2 regions of the Paenibacillus sp. FSL P4-0113 genome follow, and region 2 is predicted to be linked to the other one. Evidence: riboswitches for the same ligand, from Rfam matches in the RefSeq annotation. Region 2 holds a riboswitch; the other holds the start of a gene.
What was found. A riboswitch is a leader RNA that binds a small molecule or an ion and turns the genes downstream of it on or off. The one in region 2 is predicted to bind ZMP and ZTP.
Positions count from the first base shown of each region.

Region 1: it holds a riboswitch for ZMP and ZTP, as region 2 does, so the genes downstream of both, MKX46_RS20080 (bifunctional 5,10-methylenetetrahydrofolate dehydrogenase/5,10-methenyltetrahydrofolate cyclohydrolase) here and MKX46_RS13120 (TIGR01440 family protein) in region 2, are expected to answer to the same signal.

Region 1 covers NZ_JBBPAZ010000001.1:4,616,535-4,625,644, forward strand. Annotated here, with positions in the region: gene MKX46_RS20075 (cyclodeaminase/cyclohydrolase family protein) at 200-835, opposite strand; gene MKX46_RS20080 (bifunctional 5,10-methylenetetrahydrofolate dehydrogenase/5,10-methenyltetrahydrofolate cyclohydrolase) at 832-1,698, opposite strand; ZMP/ZTP riboswitch at 1,812-1,896, opposite strand; gene MKX46_RS20085 (fatty acid desaturase) at 2,110-3,171, shown strand; gene MKX46_RS20090 (sensor histidine kinase) at 3,240-4,373, shown strand; gene MKX46_RS20095 (response regulator transcription factor) at 4,370-4,969, shown strand; gene MKX46_RS20100 (deoxynucleoside kinase) at 5,114-5,734, shown strand; gene MKX46_RS20105 (deoxynucleoside kinase) at 5,734-6,375, shown strand; gene MKX46_RS20110 (Gfo/Idh/MocA family protein) at 6,573-7,574, shown strand; gene MKX46_RS20115 (metallophosphoesterase family protein) at 7,823-9,110, shown strand, end outside.
Region 2 covers NZ_JBBPAZ010000001.1:3,088,410-3,097,519, forward strand. Annotated here, with positions in the region: gene MKX46_RS13110 (carbohydrate ABC transporter permease) at 1-618, opposite strand, end outside; gene glyA (serine hydroxymethyltransferase) at 792-2,042, opposite strand; gene MKX46_RS13120 (TIGR01440 family protein) at 2,163-2,750, opposite strand; ZMP/ZTP riboswitch at 2,970-3,051, opposite strand; gene MKX46_RS13125 (low molecular weight protein arginine phosphatase) at 3,130-3,714, opposite strand; gene MKX46_RS13130 (manganese efflux pump MntP) at 3,818-4,378, opposite strand; gene MKX46_RS13135 (L-threonylcarbamoyladenylate synthase) at 4,521-5,768, opposite strand; gene spoIIR (stage II sporulation protein R) at 5,924-6,616, opposite strand; gene MKX46_RS13145 (FtsW/RodA/SpoVE family cell cycle protein) at 6,876-8,069, opposite strand; gene prmC (peptide chain release factor N(5)-glutamine methyltransferase) at 8,145-9,044, opposite strand; gene prfA (peptide chain release factor 1) at 9,048-9,110, opposite strand, start outside.

The sequences.
Region 1 (9,110 bases), 1.5 Mb from region 2:
TCTTCATCAATGTATATAAGGTTAAATAACGACTTGGGGAATATCTCCTTATCAATAGACGAAGAATATATAGAAAAGTTTTCCACAAATCGTTGGATTCCAATAAAATAGCCTCCAAACCCACGAGCAGAGGCGGGTTTGAGAGGCTATTTTTTGAGCATGGAAGCAGAATATGACTTGGGACGGGTTCTTCCAATGGTCAGCCCGTTATTCGGCTGCGCACCATCAATAAGGTTTGTTCTTTGATTTGTCCGATTTCACGGAGGAGTGCGGCTGTTTTAGCTTCGTAGGATTGTTTGACATCCAAATCTTTCAGCGAAGCAAGGTTAATGTCGACGGTAAGCAGGGCAGATTGAGCGGCGGCTTCGAACAGGATCGCGCCGATGCCAAGATCCGAAATCACATTTTTATTGGACACTTCCACAATGTTATAGGCTTGCGACAATCCGTCTCGGCATACTTCCAGCAGGCGCATGGGTACCTCAATGGCAGCGATCACCGCTGTCTGTAAGGAATGGGTACGATAGCGCTTTTCTTCGTCTGTTTCCTTGGGCAAACGCAGGGCAGTCATATACTGTTCAAAGGATTGGATGTCTGCGACCATTAATTCCTCACAATGTGTAGACAATCTTTCCATGCTGCTAATGACGTCCGTGATTTGTTCATGGATGTGCGCGTATTTTTCTCCTTGTGAAAGGTTGGCGGTCATGGAGGTCATAGCCGCGCCTAGTGCCGCAGCCAGTGCGGATACACTTCCTCCGCCAGGGGTAGGAGCTGCACTTGCAGCCTCTTTCAGAAAATGTCCGATGGAATGATTCCACGACAGTTCACTCATGAGTAAACCACCTCTCTGGAGTAGTGTTGCAGATGTATCGCTTTAAGCAAATTTTTGTACAAAATCGCAGTCGTTAAGGTGCCAACACCGCCGGGAACCGGAGAAATAGCATGTACTTTTTCCCCCACGTCTAAAGCGGCATCTCCCACTATTTTTCCCTCTAGCGTCTCATTAATTCCCGCATCTACCAAAATCAGACCGGGATGAACCATATCTTGCGTAATCACATCAGGGCATCCGACTGCCACGAAGGCAATGTCTGCATGGCTCAGATGCTCTGCAATATCACGCGTACCTGCATGACAGGCGGTAACGGTGGCGTTTTCTCTTTGCAACATGTGGAAAAGGGGAAGTCCCACTGTCTGTCCGATGCCCACGAGCGTGACATTTTTGCCTGCCAATGTGTGACCGTAATGCTTGAGCAGCTCGATACAGGCTTGAGGTGTTGCGGGATATAGTCCGGCGTCACCTGTTACAGTAGCCAGCTTGTTATCGGGTGTAATCCCATCAATATCCTTGTAGGGGGCAATGGATTGTTTAATAACGGAGGCGGAAAGATGTTGGGGAAGCGGCAGTTCCAGCATAATGCCATGTACATGGGATGCATCGTTCAGACTGCCGATCAGGTGCAGTAGCTCGGTTTCGCTAACATGACGATCAAACGTATGGAGATGAAATGAGATGCCCAGCTTCTCCGCTATTTTTTGCTTGGTCCGTGCATAGTATGCAGATGCCGGATCACCTTCTACCAATAGGGTTGCCAGATGGGGACGGTGTCCTTGCTGCTTCATTTCTTCTACCTGTGAACGGATCGTTGCATATACTTGCTCAGCTGCTTCTTTGGATTTCATGATAATAGCCATAGTCCGAGCCTCCTCTGAATTTATTGCATAATGGAATCAACAGGGTGTCATGGTCTTGTAAAACGAAAAAAAGTATTTGCACAAGGTCGTCAAGACAGACGAATCCTCTGCAAATACTTCTCCCAGGCGAACGGTACGCTTTTTTTGTATGCTCCCTCGTGGTTCATTCCACTGACTTCGCCAGTCACATACAGCGTTATTATACCTTATATTTTAACAAACAATCATCAGAAAAGAAACCCGCGAACATTTGGAAAACGGGTTATGTTACTTGTCTATATGACAAATGTCATATACACGAACTGACGTTTATGACTACAGCGCCTAGAGCGTTCTCCTTATACTGAGATTAGATCAACATGTACGCCTAACAGGATCAAGGTATAGGCGTCATCTTTAAGGAGGATCATAATGAGTATGACACAACTCCCATTAGCCCAATTGAAAAAAAATATGGCTCCCTACGAGAAAATAAACACGAAATCCAGCGTTCTGCAACTTATCAATACTTTGGGTCCACTGATCCTATTGTGGTATGCTGCTTATCTTAGCCTGTCGGTTTCGTACTGGCTGACGCTTCCCATTGCCATTGTTGCATCGGGGTTTGTGGTACGGACGTTTATTATTTTTCATGATTGTGGTCATCAATCCTTCTTCAAAAGCCGCAAGCTGAACGACATTGTGGGAACGATTACAGGTATTATTACGCTCTGCCCTTATCACCAATGGAAAAATAGTCACGCGATCCACCATGCAACCAGCAGTAATCTGGATAAAAGAGGCACAGGTGACATGTGGGTGCTTACGGTAGAAGAGTACACAGAGGCTTCCACATGGACACGGTTGGCCTATCGCATATACCGAAATCCTTGGGTTATGTTCGGACTAGGTCCGATCTATACTTTTTTGATTTCCTATCGCTTTAATATCAAGACAGCCAAACGCAAGGAAAAAATGAACACTCATGTGACGAATATATCCATCGTTGCATTGTATGCACTGTTGTGCTGGGCTATTGGATGGCAGGCCTTCCTTCTCGTACAGGCACCTATCTTTTTTGTATCCGGTATGTTGGGAATCTGGCTATTCTATGTACAACACCAATTTGAGGATTCTTATTTCGAGCACGATGAAGAGTGGAGTTATATTAATGCAGCCGTAGAAGGCAGTTCTTACTACAAGCTTCCTAAAGTATTGCAATGGATTACGGGCAATATCGGATTTCATCACGTTCATCACCTGAGTCCCAAAGTTCCAAATTATAATTTGGAAAAAGCACATGAAGCGACACCGTTACTTCAAAAGGCGACCACGATCACAGTGAGTAGCAGTCTGCAATCGTTGAAGTTCCGACTTTGGGATGAAAATACGAAAACCTTTTTGACCTTTAAACAAGTGAAGCCGCTCCTCAGCAAACGTGTTGCAGTTACGAAACCCATGCCTACACCTGTTGTAGGCACAGAAAGAAAATAACGTTGAACAAAACCTGGTATGATAAGATAAGGAATATAAGTCATGTGAAGTAGAAGAGGGTGGGCAGGATGCAAAAATGGTATCAGATCTTCCAAAGAAATACAGGGCTTAGCCCTTATGTTTGGGTCGTCTTTTACATCCTGCCCTTTTACTACTTTAGCTCTTCATCTACAGGTCATATTATTTTGGGTACTGCTATTATTTTGGTATTCTTTGCATGTTATGTACTGGCTTTTGTCTCAAAAGGCTGGCTCATATACTTTTGGACCAGTGTACAGATTGCCATATCGATTACCATGACACTGCTGTTCAGCTATATGTACTTTTCCATATTTATCGCCTATTTGATCGGTAATATTAAAAGTAAGGCTGCATTTACGACGCTGTATATTATTTTAATGGTTATTACGATTGGATTGATCAATTATGGTTTTGTTTCTCAGAATCCCGTTTTTATTAAACAGATTCCTTTTATCCTGCTTAATCTGATCGGTGTGATTCTCCTTCCGATTACGAATTTTAATCGCAACAAAAGCGATCGGCTCCAAGTTCAATTGGAGGATGCCAATAAGAAAATATCGGAATTGATTAAGCTGGAGGAACGGCAAAGAATTGCGCGTGACCTGCACGATACCTTAGGTCAGAAGTTGTCACTCATTGGGCTGAAGAGCGATTTGGCGGGCAAACTGATGGATCAGTACCCGGAGCGGGCGCATGTCGAAATTAACGATGTTCGTCTCACGGCAAGAAGCGCGTTAAAAGAGGTACGGGAAATGGTTACTCAAATGCGCGGTATGCGACTAGAGGATGAGCTGCTACGTATTCGGCAGATTTTAAAGGCTGCTCACATTGAATTAACTCTAGAGGGAGACCCGAAGCTGGAGCATACATCATTAATGAATGAAAATGTTCTTAGCATGTGTATGAAGGAAGCCGTAACCAATGTAGTGAAACACAGTGGAGCTACCGCTTGCTCCATCACGATTGAGCCGTCTCGTAAGGAATTAACTCTTCGGATTCAGGATAATGGAGTCGGTATTACGAGAGAAAATGGAACCCTTCGTGGAAACGGCCTGCAAGGTATGAAGGAAAGGCTCGAATTCGTGAACGGATGTATGGAGCTGCGTTCAGATCAGGGAACGACCTTGGTCATTAAAGTGCCCAATATCCCTGAAAAGCCGAACGAGGAGGTGGGGCCATGATTCGAATTGTCATTGCAGAAGACCAGCGTATGCTGCTGGGTGCTCTAGCTTCTCTGCTAGACTTGGAAGAGGACATGAAAGTAGTCGGAAAAGCAAGCAACGGGGAAGAAGCTATAGAACTGGTGAAGCTGCATCAACCGGATATATGCATTATGGACATCGAAATGCCAATAAAGAGCGGATTGGATGCGGCTGAAGAACTCAAAGGCTTGAACTGCAAGATGCTGATTTTAACTACGTTTGCCCGCCCTGGGTATTTTGAACGAGCGATCAAGGCGGGGACACACGGTTATCTACTCAAGGACAGTCCCAGTGAAGAGCTGGCTTCCTCCATTCGCAGTATTATGGCAGGTCGGCGTATCTATGCTCCGGAACTGGTCGATGATGCTTATGCCGAAGTCAACCCGCTAACAGAGCGTGAAAAGACCGTCTTGGCGCTCATCGCTGACGGAAAGAACACAAAAGAGATTGCTGGTGAACTGTATTTAACGACAGGGACGGTGCGCAATTATATTTCAGTCATTCTCGATAAGTTGGGTGTCAGTAACCGGATCGAAGCGATTACACGTTTTAATGAAAAAGGTTGGTTTAAATGAGAAACAGAGACGCTATGAAGCAAATATAGCGCTCTGTTTTTTTGTTTTATCCATAGATTTGGTATGCCTTTAGCGTACTACCTTGTGATACAATAGGATAGTTGTCCACAGGATGGACTGGAGTACAAGGAGGAGCAGAACCGCATGAAACAAGCCCCATTTATAGCCGTTGAAGGGCCCATCGGAGCAGGCAAAACGACGTTAGCTTCGATGCTTTCAACCGAGCTACATTGGCCGATAATCAAAGAGATTGTCGAGGAGAACCCATTTCTCGATAAATTTTATCAGAATATAGATGAGTGGAGTTTCCAGTTGGAAATGTTCTTCCTCTGCAATCGGTATAAGCAGTTGGAGGATACTGGTCTGCAATATATCGAGAAAGCTCAGCCTGTTATTTCTGATTATCATATCTACAAGAATTTGATTTTTGCTGAACGTACGCTTAAGGGTGTGAAGCTCGAAAAATATCGTCAAATCTATCATTTGCTCACAGATGATATGCCTAAGCCGGACATTATCATTTATATCAAAGCAGATTTGGATACCTTGCTGGGGAGAATTCGCAAGCGTGCACGCTCTTTTGAACAGGAGATGGACCCTGCCTATCTGGAGCAATTGATCATAGATTATGATAAAGGCATGCAGTTTCTCGCTGAACAGTCCCCTTCCCCTCGTATATTGACCGTGAACGGGAATGAAATTGATTTTGTAGAAAATCAGGCACAATTTAAACAAATTGTTTCCGATGTAAAGGAGCTTATATAGTGAATAATTACAACATTCCTGCAAATGCCTTGATTACGGTAGCGGGCACAGTGGGTGTAGGTAAATCCACGTTGACCGGTGCTTTGGCCGGACGCCTTGGTTTTAAAACCTCTTTGGAGCAGGTCGATCATAATCCCTATCTGGAGAAATTTTATCACGATTTCGAAAGATGGAGCTTTCATTTGCAAATTTATTTTCTCGCGGAACGCTTCAAGGAACAAAAGAATATTTTCCTGTCTGGTGGAGGCTTTGTGCAGGATCGTTCTATTTATGAGGATACAGGCATTTTTGCGAAAATGCATGCCGATCAGGGAACGATGAATCCTACCGATTATGAAACGTATACTAGCCTGTTTGAGGCGATGGTGATGACACCGTTTTTCCCTCACCCTGATGTGCTGATCTATCTGGAAGGCAGTTTGCCCTCCATTCTGAGTCGGATTGAGGAGCGCGGTCGCGAGATGGAGATCCAGACCGAGCGTTCTTATTGGGAGCAAATGCATCGCAGATATTCCAATTGGATCAACGAATTTGATGCCTGTCCTGTACTGCGTCTGAACATTGATGAGTATGATGTACATGACCCTGCTTCCATGGATGCTATTTTGGAAGAAGTAGGAAAAGTAATATCAAAAAAATAGAGATATAACCCCAAATAACTGACAGGGACTGTGGTACAATCAGTATAAATTAAGCTGATAGACAGCAGTCTTTTTTTGTCGAATAAACATGTTGAAGCACGAGATATGACTAACGGTATAGTGGACAAGTTTAGGCTGGAATGCGAGAATAGGTACATATGAATTGTAATGACTCACGGGAAGGATGGGATACTGTGATGCGTTTTGGTATTGTTGGAACCAACTGGATAACAGAGAGGTTTATTCAAGCTGCGATGGAGACGGACGAATTTTCCCTGACGGCGGTATACTCACGCACAGAGGATAAGGGCAAAGCTTTTGCTGACAAATATAACAGCCAGCCGGAGGTTTTTACAGACCTGGCGCAAATGGCCGCAAGTGACCAGGTCGATGCCGTATATATTGCCAGCCCCAATTCCTTACATGCGGAGCAGGCGATCTTATGTATGAATCACGGAAAGCACGTGTTGTGTGAGAAACCTTTTGCGTCTAATGCAGCAGAGGTGAAGAGTATGATCGAAGCCGCGCGCAACAACGATGTTCTGCTGATGGAGGCCGTTAAATCCACACTTATGCCTAACTTTAAAATAATAAAGGATCATATGTATAAAATAGGCCGGGTTCGGCGTTATTTTGCAAGCTACTGTCAATACTCCTCCCGCTTTGATGCTTTTAAGCAAGGTAAGGTATTGAATGCGTTTAACCCGGCCTTTTCCAATGGTTCCCTGATGGACCTTGGCGTGTATTGTTTGTATCCTATGGTGACTTTGTTCGGCAAACCTGAGGAGGTTCGGGCGGTTGGTGTGCTTTTATCCTCTGGTGTCGATGGCGAGGGCAGTATCGTGATGAAGTATCCTGATATGGATGCTATCGTCATGTATTCCAAAATTACAGATTCCTATCTGCCTGCTGAAATTCAGGGTGAGAATGGAACGATGGTGATCGACAAAATCAGTCAGCCCTATGAGGTGAAAATTCATTATCGGGACGGCACGATTGAGGATCTGACCAAAGCTCAGACGCGTGAGCCCATGTATTATGAAATTCAGGAATTTATAGATCTGATCAAGATTGGTGAACGCAACAGTTCCATTAACTCTTTGGAGTGTTCACTTACAGTCGCTGAAGTGATGGAGGAGGCAAGACAACAATTCGGCCTTCGTTATGAAGCAGATTTGAAAAATACTTCTGCACATTAGTCAGTGGAATGATCGAAATTGCAATGCACAAAGGGCTGCCGATTTTGCAAACTTTGCAAATATACGGTTAGCCTTATTTGGCTTTGTAGCCCTAAAAGGGTAAAGCAGTTATCCTTCTCCTCAATCGCTAGGTCACTTAACACCTCGTTTTTACAAATTACTATATTTCCTAAAACAACGTATTAACATTTGATTGATATGATCATATTTATAACTTTTACATATTAACTACACAGAGGAGTGTACACATGTTTAAGAAGTTTCAAAAATGGTCAGCAACATCTATGTCTGTTGCTCTTGCACTAGGTTTGATTACGGGCATGTCAGCCTTGCCTGTCCATGCTGAGTCATCAGGGAATACAGATCATGGTATTAGTAAAGTTACAGCTACATTTTATGGAGACACAAAAGGTTCCAAAGGATTTACCTGGTATACTTCAAAACTTTCCACGAAGAGCACTGTTCAAGTAATCAAGAAAACGGCTTCTGAAGCTGATTTTACGAGTGCTCTTACATTTGAAGGGACTTCTTCTCCATCGACCAATTCTCCAGAAGAGCTTGTCCATAAAGCTGTAGCTACAGGTCTTCAAGCGGACACAGCTTATTATTATCGTGTGGGTGATGCAGCGCGCGGGATATGGAGCGAAACAGGTACGTTTCAAACGGCTCCTAAGAGCGGCGAATTTACCTTCATTGATTTAGCTGATACACAAGCGAAAAGCGAAGATGAAGCCATATTGTCTTCACAGACGCTCGAAAAAGCACTTCAAACTGTAGGTAATGCTCAGTTTGTAGTCCACAACGGAGATATCGTAGACACCGGTACCAAAGAAGAGCAGTGGGACTGGTTGTTGGGACATTCACAAAAAAGTCTTTTGAATACAACCATTGTTCCTTCAGCAGGTAATCATGAGGATGAGAACTACGCTTTTTATGATCACTTTAATATTAATCAACCAGCTGGTTCTGCTACTAAAACAGGAGCGTACTACTCCTTTGATTACAGCTATGCTCACTTTATCGTACTGAACTCCAATGAGGACTCAGAGAAATATGCCAATTTTTCTGAAGATCAAGTTGAATGGTTAAAGAAAGATGCTGCGGCAGCCAAAAGGGCAGGTGCAAAGTGGATCATTGTTAACATTCACAAAGGTCCCTACACTACCTCTAACCATGCAACAGATTCTGACATCATGGATAACAATGGAGTTCGTAACCAAATCGCTCCACTCATGGACAAACTTGATATCGACTTTGTCGTGCAGGGGCACGATCATATTTATGCTCGGACGAAACCAATCAACCAAGAGGGTAAAGCAACAACGTCAACCAAATTAAAAGATACATTAAATGATAAGAAGATTGAATATAGTGTGAATCCGGATGGAAGTATCTATGTCATCCCAGCAACTGCTGGCCCCAAAGTCTACTACAAGAACCCGAGTGAAAAACTTGGAGATAAGTACTATAATCTCTTTGAACTAGCTGAAGAGAATCATGCGGCAGTATATGGCCCGGATCCGAGTGACAATCGTA
Region 2 (9,110 bases):
TACAATATGACGCAAAATCTGTCTTCGGCCCGCGCCGTCAATTTGAGCCGATTCAATCAGGGCAGACGGGACATTATTTAACGAAGATATGTAAATAACCATGAGATAACCTGCATATTGCCATACAAACACAATGACAGTTCCCCAAAAAGCAGTTGGCCCATCACCCAGCCACGGCAGTTTAAAAAAGGAAAGCCCTGTTGCCTCCCCTACCGCAGAAAAGCCGCGTACAAATATAAATTGCCAGATGAAGCCGAGCAGCAAGCCGCCAATCATATTGGGCATAAAAAATACAGTTCGCAGTGCATTACGGGTACGCAACGGTTTGGTAAGTGCATAGGCTAGGAAAAAGCCAATCAGGTTCGTTAGAATGACACCACATACGGTAAACCGAACTGTAAACCAGAACGCATTACGGAAATCTGGATCGTCCCTAAAAATATGAACGTAATTCCCTAGCCCGAGCCATCGGATATTTTCAGATACTCCATCCCAGTTCGTCATGGAATAATACAGCCCCAGCAGGAACGGAATGACCATAATCAAGACGAAAAACAACGCCATCGGTCCCACAAATACGAGCTGCTGCAATAATTGCGCGGATTTTCTTTGACTCAATGTAATCACTCCTTTGTCGTAGATATAAAGGAAAGCGCGCATAAACCTTTACTGTAATCGCTTATTACCCAAAAATGTAAGTTTCGAGTCGTTTGGAAGCAAAAAAAGGCTGTTCTCCTCCGGCTTACGGAAGGAAAACAGCCTATAATATAAAGATTATGATTGTCGATGAATTAGTATTGAGTTCCTGGATAAATCGGGAACTTATCTGTTAACTCGCCAACCGCTTGGCTTGCTTTGGACAATACAGTATCATCTTTCGGGTTTTTAAGGGTTTCAGCAATGATTTTACCGATTTTGACCATAGCCTCTTCATCCATCCCACGAGATGTTGCAGCAGGTGTACCAATACGAATCCCGCTTGTTACGAATGGACTGGTCGGATCAAAAGGAATCGCATTTTTATTGACCGTGATGCCCACGGAATCCAATACATGCTCCGCTTCTTTACCTGTGATATTCAAATTGCGCGTATCCAACAGCATCAGATGGTTATCCGTACCACCGGATACAATGTTAATCCCCTCAGCCAACAGTGTTTCAGCCAGCACCTGTGCGTTGCGGACTACATTTTGCGCATAGGTTTTGAACGATGGCTGGAGCGCTTCACCCAAAGCAACCGCTTTGGACGCGATCACATGCATCAGTGGCCCCCCTTGAGTACCAGGGAAAATAGCTTTATCAATCGCTTGCGCCCATGCTTTGCGAGTCAGAATCAGACCCCCACGCGGACCACGCAGCGTTTTGTGTGTCGTTGTTGTTACAAATTGGGCATGCGGAACTGGACTTGGGTGAATTCCCGCTGCCACGAGACCTGCGATATGTGCCATATCCACCATGAACAAAGCACCTACATCATTGGCAATGGAAGCAAAAGCTTCAAAGTCAATAGTACGCGGATATGCACTCGCGCCAGCTACAATCAGACGAGGGCGGTGCTTAAAGGCTGCCTTGCGCACTTCATCGTAGTCGATGCGGAAGTTGTCTTCGCGGACACCATAGGCAGCAAAGTTATACAACAAGCCGGAAGCGTTAACCGGACTTCCGTGTGTTAAATGGCCACCATGCGCCAGATTCATACCCAGTACAGTATCTCCAGGTTTGAGAGCTGCCAGATACACTGCCATGTTGGCTTGTGCTCCAGAGTGAGGCTGCACGTTAGCATGCTCAGCGCCGAACAGTTCTTTTGCGCGGTCACGTGCGATATCTTCAACGATATCTACATGCTCACAGCCACCATAGTAGCGTTTGTTTGGGTAACCTTCAGCATATTTATTCGTCAGCACGGAGCCCATGGCTTCCATTACTGCTTCACTGACAATGTTCTCGGATGCGATTAGCTCGATATTGTGGCGTTGTCGTTTCAGTTCAAGTCCCATTGCTTCCATCACTGCTGGGTCACTTTTACGCAGGTGTTCCATCATGATTGATTACTCCCTCTCCATAGTCAATTGTTGGGTATACAAGCTACCGCCTGCTCCTCTGTTGGGTACCTCATCCTCATTGCAAAAACGATTAGTACAAACATGCCGCCATGCCAAATGCTAATCGCAGTTTCCGCCGACTTCTTGCTCCAGACTGTACACCGCCCGTTGTCCGCCAATAAGTGGAGGACGGGTGAACGCCGCTGTCACACGTGCTTCGCCAATCCAGCGAAGGCTTGGGCGAAACGGAACAGCAATCGGTCGCAGATGCATGCCAATCAGCGTTTCGCCGATGTCTATCCCGGCATGAGCCTGCACGTTCGCCGCCAAACACGCGTCGCTCATAGAACGATAGGCGACGGTAGCCATAGAGCCTCCTGCTGTACGAACAGGAACAGCCGCAACCTCCATCAGTCCCAGTCGCTCCAGTACAGCCCGTTCAACGACCAACGCTCGGTTCAAATGCTCACAGCATTGAAACGCTACATCAAAGCCATACTGCCTGCGAACGGACTCTACTCCAGATAACAGTTGTTGAGCCACATCGAGCGCTCCCGCCGTGCCAATTCGACTTCCAGCCACTTCACTTGTGCTAACGCCGATAACCAGCAGGCGACCAGCCCTGAGACTGGCTGCTTCTGCGATTTCCCGCACAACAGAAGTGGTCTGTGCTTCTAGCGAAATCTCATGATCCAATTGTCCCACCATTGGAACCTCCTTTGGTTGAACAGCCTCTCAGAGACTAGGCACGGTCTCATGCCCCAAGTTCAACACACTCTCTCCTGATCACAATCTCACTATATTATAGCCGATGTTTCAGATTTCGAGCAGAAAAAATGGAAGAACCTTTGAAGGAATCAACCCTCAGCTAAACATCTGGCATAACTTGTATATGAAAAAAGAGCAGTCCACACCTATGTGGAATTGCTCTTTTGCCCAGGCGACCGGCCGTATATCCGATGCTCCATCGTGGTTAATCCCACTTTTGTCGCCAGTTACATCGGATTCTCATTTTTCCACCTTATCTTAACGGATTAACCGTCGAAAATCAACAGATTCCGTACAAAATAGATGAGTAAGAGCGATTTTATTCGGAAGAGGCCTTTAGCTTGTCCAGCAGCTTATGCAGCGCCGTGCGGATTTCCGCAGCTGTGACATCGTAGTCTTCTCGTGAACCGCCAAACGGATCTGAAATATCAAAGCCCGGAATCCGTTGGTGTAATTCAATCATTCGTTCACGCTCCTGCGCCGATAGCTCTTGTCCAAGTGAAGCCATCAACTGCTGTGAAGCATATAAACCGTCCAACTCCTGTACATCATTCAACACCGCATCCCGGTTCTCCACATATTCCTTAAGCGTAAATACTTTGCCCGCCGTTTGGGGAAAGCGCTGAATTACGTGCTGTTTATGTCCTTGCGTCAAGGTTAAGATCAGGTGTGCCCACCCGGCAAGCCCGTCGCTCAAAGGGGTTGAAGTGATCTGATCGGATATATCGTGATCACGTAGAACCGCCTCTGCATGTCGGGATATCGGCGTGCCTTCCATCGCTGCCACTCCCGCAGAACGCACTTCCAGTTCTAGTCCATGCTCAGCAGCCAACTTACGCAGCATCCCTTCAGCCATTGGACTACGACAGGTATTCCCAGTGCATACAAATAAGATATTCTTCAACGTTTTCACCCCCCGTATGTTAAAAAATATATAAACAGAGGATTACTATAATCCTAATCCCTTACTTTAACCCTGCACTTATTTTACACTGTCTGCGCTAAAATCAAAACATAAACATAAAGCCGAATGCCAGCAAAATGGCACCGCCCACTGCTTCCCCGTAATCTCCTAGATTGCGGCTGACCTTGCGACCCAGCAGCAGGCCCAACATCGCCATTGCTCCCCCGCAAAAACCAAATGCCAGAACAGACAGCACCAGATCACTCTGGAACATCCCCAGTGACACTCCTACAGAAAATGAATCCACGCTCACCCCAAGTGCAAACAGCAAAAGACCTAAAGGCGAACGATGATCCAATACCTGTACGCCGTCCCCTTTGAAGGAATTATACACCATATGCCCGCCTAAAAGGATGAGTAGCCCCCCTGCGAAGTAGGTCGTCACATGACCTAATAAAGAACTCATATAATGGCCCGTGAAAATTCCCAGCAATGGCATCAGAATGTGAAAAAAGCCAATAACAGTGCTGATGCGCAGCACGTCTCGCAGGCGTATCCCCTTCATGCCGATCCCTACGCCCAGCGATAACGCATCCATTCCTAGCGCTACCGCCATGATCAGAATCGTTACAACCTGCCCGGCATGGGCAGAGGCTGCCAGCATACTCCATCCCTCCATTATCCGTCTGTTCTTGTACACGTTATGCGGACAAGGGGCAAATCAGTACAAGCATGCACTGAAAGTACCCCATACCGAGAAGAGGAGGGAGGAAAATTTAATATAAGAGGCTCTGATTCGACAGAAGCTACAGGCGGACGATTCGGTGACCTGCCGCTTTAAGCAGGCGGTTCATGACGGCGTCTCCCAATCCTTTCGGCGGACAGGATTCCGCCAAAATGTAGGTGACGCCGTCCTCGTCGCAGCGGCGCAGCACGCCGTATAGGCGCTGCGCTGCCTCATGGAGCGCGTCCAGCTTGCCTAGCGTGTAGACGCGTTCTCCGGCGTAGCCGGCGGTATGCTCGTCGAACGCGAGCACTGCTGTGCGCTCTCCGCTGGCGGAAGCCTCCGCCAGCGCGGCGCGAATCCAGCCCGTCACCTCAACGGACGACGGGCCTTGTACCACGCTCAAGCGGCCTCGCGGCGCGTAGTGCGTGTACTTCATGCCCGGCGAGCGCGGCGCCGGGCTGTCGGCATCCTCCCCGGGCGTAGCGGCCAGCGCCGGGTCCAGCACGACGGCGCGAGCAACTGCAGCGAGCTGCTCAGCCGTCACGCCGCCGGGGCGCAGGATGGTGACCGTTCCGTCGTCAGCCGCCTGCACCACCGTGGACTCCAGCCCCACACCTGTGGGACCTCCGTCTAAAATGCCGCCGATGCGGCCCTCCAGATCCTCCCGCACATGCTGTGCTAGGGTCGGACTAGGTCTTCCCGAACGATTGGCGCTTGGCGCAGCCAACGGACAACCCGCTTCAGCGATCAAGCGCAGTGCTATCGGATGATCTGGCATGCGCACACCAACCGTGTCCAGCCCGGCTGTCACACGTGATGACAGTGCCTGCGGTACCACTGGCAATACGAGAGTCAGCGGTCCCGGCCAGAACATATTCATCAGCGCCCGGGCTGTATCGTTTATTTCTGCTACCATACCCTCTAATTGATCAGCATCAGAAATATGTACAATGAGCGGGTTATCGGACGGGCGTCCTTTGGCAGCGAATACCGCCTCCACCGCTTTTGTACTACGAGCATCGGCTCCCAGTCCGTACACGGTCTCCGTAGGAAAGGCTACCGTCTCTCCAGCTTGGAGAAGTACAGCAGCCTCGCGTATGCCTTTTTCCGCCGCGATCCGAGTCTGTTCAGCCGAAGTTTCGTCAGAAATACCCCCGTCAGTGTTGTTCACAGGAACCAAACATCTTACATCCCACCATTGGGTATGGGAAGACTTCAATGCCTGCTTCAGCTCGCAATTCCCCTGTTCGTCCAGCTTTTGCTCCGATTTTTCCTTTTGCACAAAATCTCCGCACAAGTCTTGCATTTGATTCAATTTATCGCTCATATCAGATCATCCCATATCTTATTGTCGTATACAGGCCAGTGATTTCGCTTGATCCTATATGGCTACTTTGAAAGATCAGTTTATTTGGCTCTGCCATGTGTATATCTATCGTAAGCTCCATTATAGCATATGGGGAAACTTACACTCCTCAACGTTTAGGCAAACAAGCCACTCACCCAGCTGCACAGTCCCGCAAGTGCATCCCACAGAAAAAAACGCACTTCCGGCTCCTTGTCAGTGGTATTCGTCCGACTATCTCCATGATCCGTTTTTGCTGATACCGTTTGTGCCGCTGCTTCCCCACTGCCTGCATCAATAAAGCACAGCGGAGGAAACAGCACGCACCACCAATTTTGACCTTTTCCTTGCCCCAGCGTAACCCGTAGCGCTTCATAATTCCCTGCCGGGTAGACAAGACCACCGTACATTTTCGTCGGGAAAGGTACGCTCGCCAGTTCCACCTGATGATCATACGCAATGCAGCGACGAGCCAGTTCCGTACCTACCAAACGGTCAATTTCAGGTAAATGAGCATCAATCAATGATCTGGCTTGGTCTAAGCTTTGCGGGTTTTCCAACTCACTCACCCAAGCATTCATCTGCTGCACAATAGCGTCCCGTATTTCGCGTTTAACTAGCTGATCCTCCGGGCGATCCGAGTTGGCCAAAATACGCAGTCGAATGGAGTCGTGTGGAATCACCTCCAGCCCTGTTGTAGTCACTCCTGATGCTAAGGCTCCTCTTGTTCCCATGGTCATAGCAGCATCCGTCTTTTGACCTTCCCAAGACATCATTAATATCGAAATACAAAATAGTATCATTGCAGCTTGCTTTACCCAACTTCTCATCTTCGCCCCCCCCAAACCCAAACTCTATCATGTCTATCAGTTTGTCCGGTTTGGGAGAGTCTAAACCTATAAGTCTTGTAAAATATTCATAACCACTTTACAGATTTTCTTCAATACACCCTCGAATCATGCTACACCAAGCTTCAGACCCTCGCCGAGGAATATAAAAAAGCCCAGATTTCACAATCTGGACTCTCGCGTTGCACCGTTTCAACTCACACACAAATACCAATCAGTATCTAGCCACATTCCAACTGTACTAGGCTTTTTTCGCCTTCGTCAAGTTCAATCTGGAAGGCTGTGGCAGATCATCCTCCAGCTCTTGGCCGTGCACCTTAATGCTCATAACCAAGCCGATACTAGCCATGTTAATAAGCAACGAGGTACCACCATAACTTATGAACGGGAGCGTAATCCCCGTAAGCGGCATAATGCCCAGAAACGCACCAATATTCTCAAAAATCTGGTACAGTAACATGGACACAATCCCGACAATAATATACGGTCCGGCGCGATCCCGGCATTCCAGCGAAATCAGGATCATTCGGTGAATCAAAATAAAATATAACAATAACAGCACTGAAGAGCCTACAAAGCCAAATTCCTCCGCTACGACCACAAAAATAGAATCCGCATACGTATAAGGAACACGCCCGGACTGTACCGAGGTTCCTTGCAAAAAGCCCTTGCCCATCATCCCGCCAGAGGCTATCGCCAGCTTGGCATTTTTGGTATGATAAGACGCCTTCGCGGTTGCCTCTTCCGGTACCAACCAAGGGTCCAACCGCTCAACCCAGTGACTACGGCCAATCCCCTTCATAAAGGAATCAATCTCATCGTGAAACGAAATATAAGCTTTGATCCCGCCGCCAACGGCGACTGCAAATACGATGAATCCGATTAACGCATGGGATGCCTTCACATTACCAATCCATAGCATACCAATGACGATGACAATGTAACCAAGCGCATTACCCAAGTCATTTTGTGCCATAACCATGGCAAACGGGACAAAGCTCACCAGAGCCACTGGAAGAACATCCTGAATGAAATACAGCCTACTCTTGCGCTTTTTGATCAGCATATAAGTCAGAAAAATGATAAGAACCAGCTTGAATACCTCGGCAGGCTGAAGATTCAAGCCACCAATTTTCAGAAAGCCCTGAGAGTTGTTAACCGTCCCACCAAAAAATCCGAGACCCAACAGGAATATTCCGCCTCCATATACGTACAGGGCTTTTTTAATGAATATCCGAAAATCGACCATCGCTAAACCCAAGATCGCCACAAAACCCAATATATAATACCCGATCATCTTTTGATAGTCGTTGCCGTGCTCTGCCAAGTTCGTAGGGCCCCTACCTGCGCTGTATACCGTTATGATACTAATCGCCATGAGCAAAACCAGAATAAAGATAACCGGACCGTCAATTTTTTTCAATTTCTGAAGCATGATTTCCCCCTGAGCCGTTTCTCGGTCATACTCCTCTTATTCTAAAGGAAAGACTCGCAAAAAGAAAATGCACCACTACTCCGAGACGCCTAGGACATGTCGTTCAATCCCTGCAAGGTCAGAAACGATTATAATGTTCTTCCAATGACCTGCCTGTTCCAGCAGGCCAGCCACGTCTCTGGCCTGTCCCATCCCCAGCTCAAACCCGATTAGCCAGGGCGGAGCCTGAAGGAGTCCGAGCTGCTCCAGCATTGCCCGATACGGGCCGAGCCCGTCAGGACCACCATCTAACGCCATCCGTGGCTCGTGGTCGCGGACCTCCGGCTGTAGGCCAGCGATGTCAGCAGCCGGGATGTACGGCGGGTTGGACACGAGAATGTCCACCGTCGTTCCCGCAAATGGCGCCAGCAGATCGCCCTCGCGGAATTCTACGGCTGCGCCGTTCGCAGCAGCGTTATAAGCCGCTACTTTTAACGCGGCAGCCGAAATATCCCCTGCCGCTACGCGCCAGCTCGGTCGCTCAGCCGCCAGCGTCACGGCAATCGCACCGCTGCCTGCGCCGATGTCGAGCGCCTGAGGAGCACCGCTTGGCCACAGCCGATCGCCGTGCTGGAGTATCGCCTCGACGAGCAGTTCTGTCTCGGGGCGCGGAATCAGCACCGACGGCGAAACCGCGAACGGGCGGCCATAAAATTCCTGCCGTCCGATAATATACTGCGCCGGTTCACCCGCAGCTTTGCGGGCTATGATCCGTTCCCACGCCTCCTTGGCGGTGGAAGGGAACGGATCACCCAGAGCGGCGTAAAACGCCGTACCTTCCAATCCGAGCACATGCTCCAGCAACAAACGGGCATTATGCTGGGGCTCCAGAACGCCACAGCTTCCTAAAAAAGAAGAAGCCTCAACCAAGGCTTCTCTGACACTCATGTTTCGTTCCGGCGACATCCGATACACACAATCGCGCTCGTTCCCCAAAACTTAAACCTCTTGTTCCATCAAATCAGCCTGCTCTGCAATCGTGAGCGCCGATACGATTTCTTC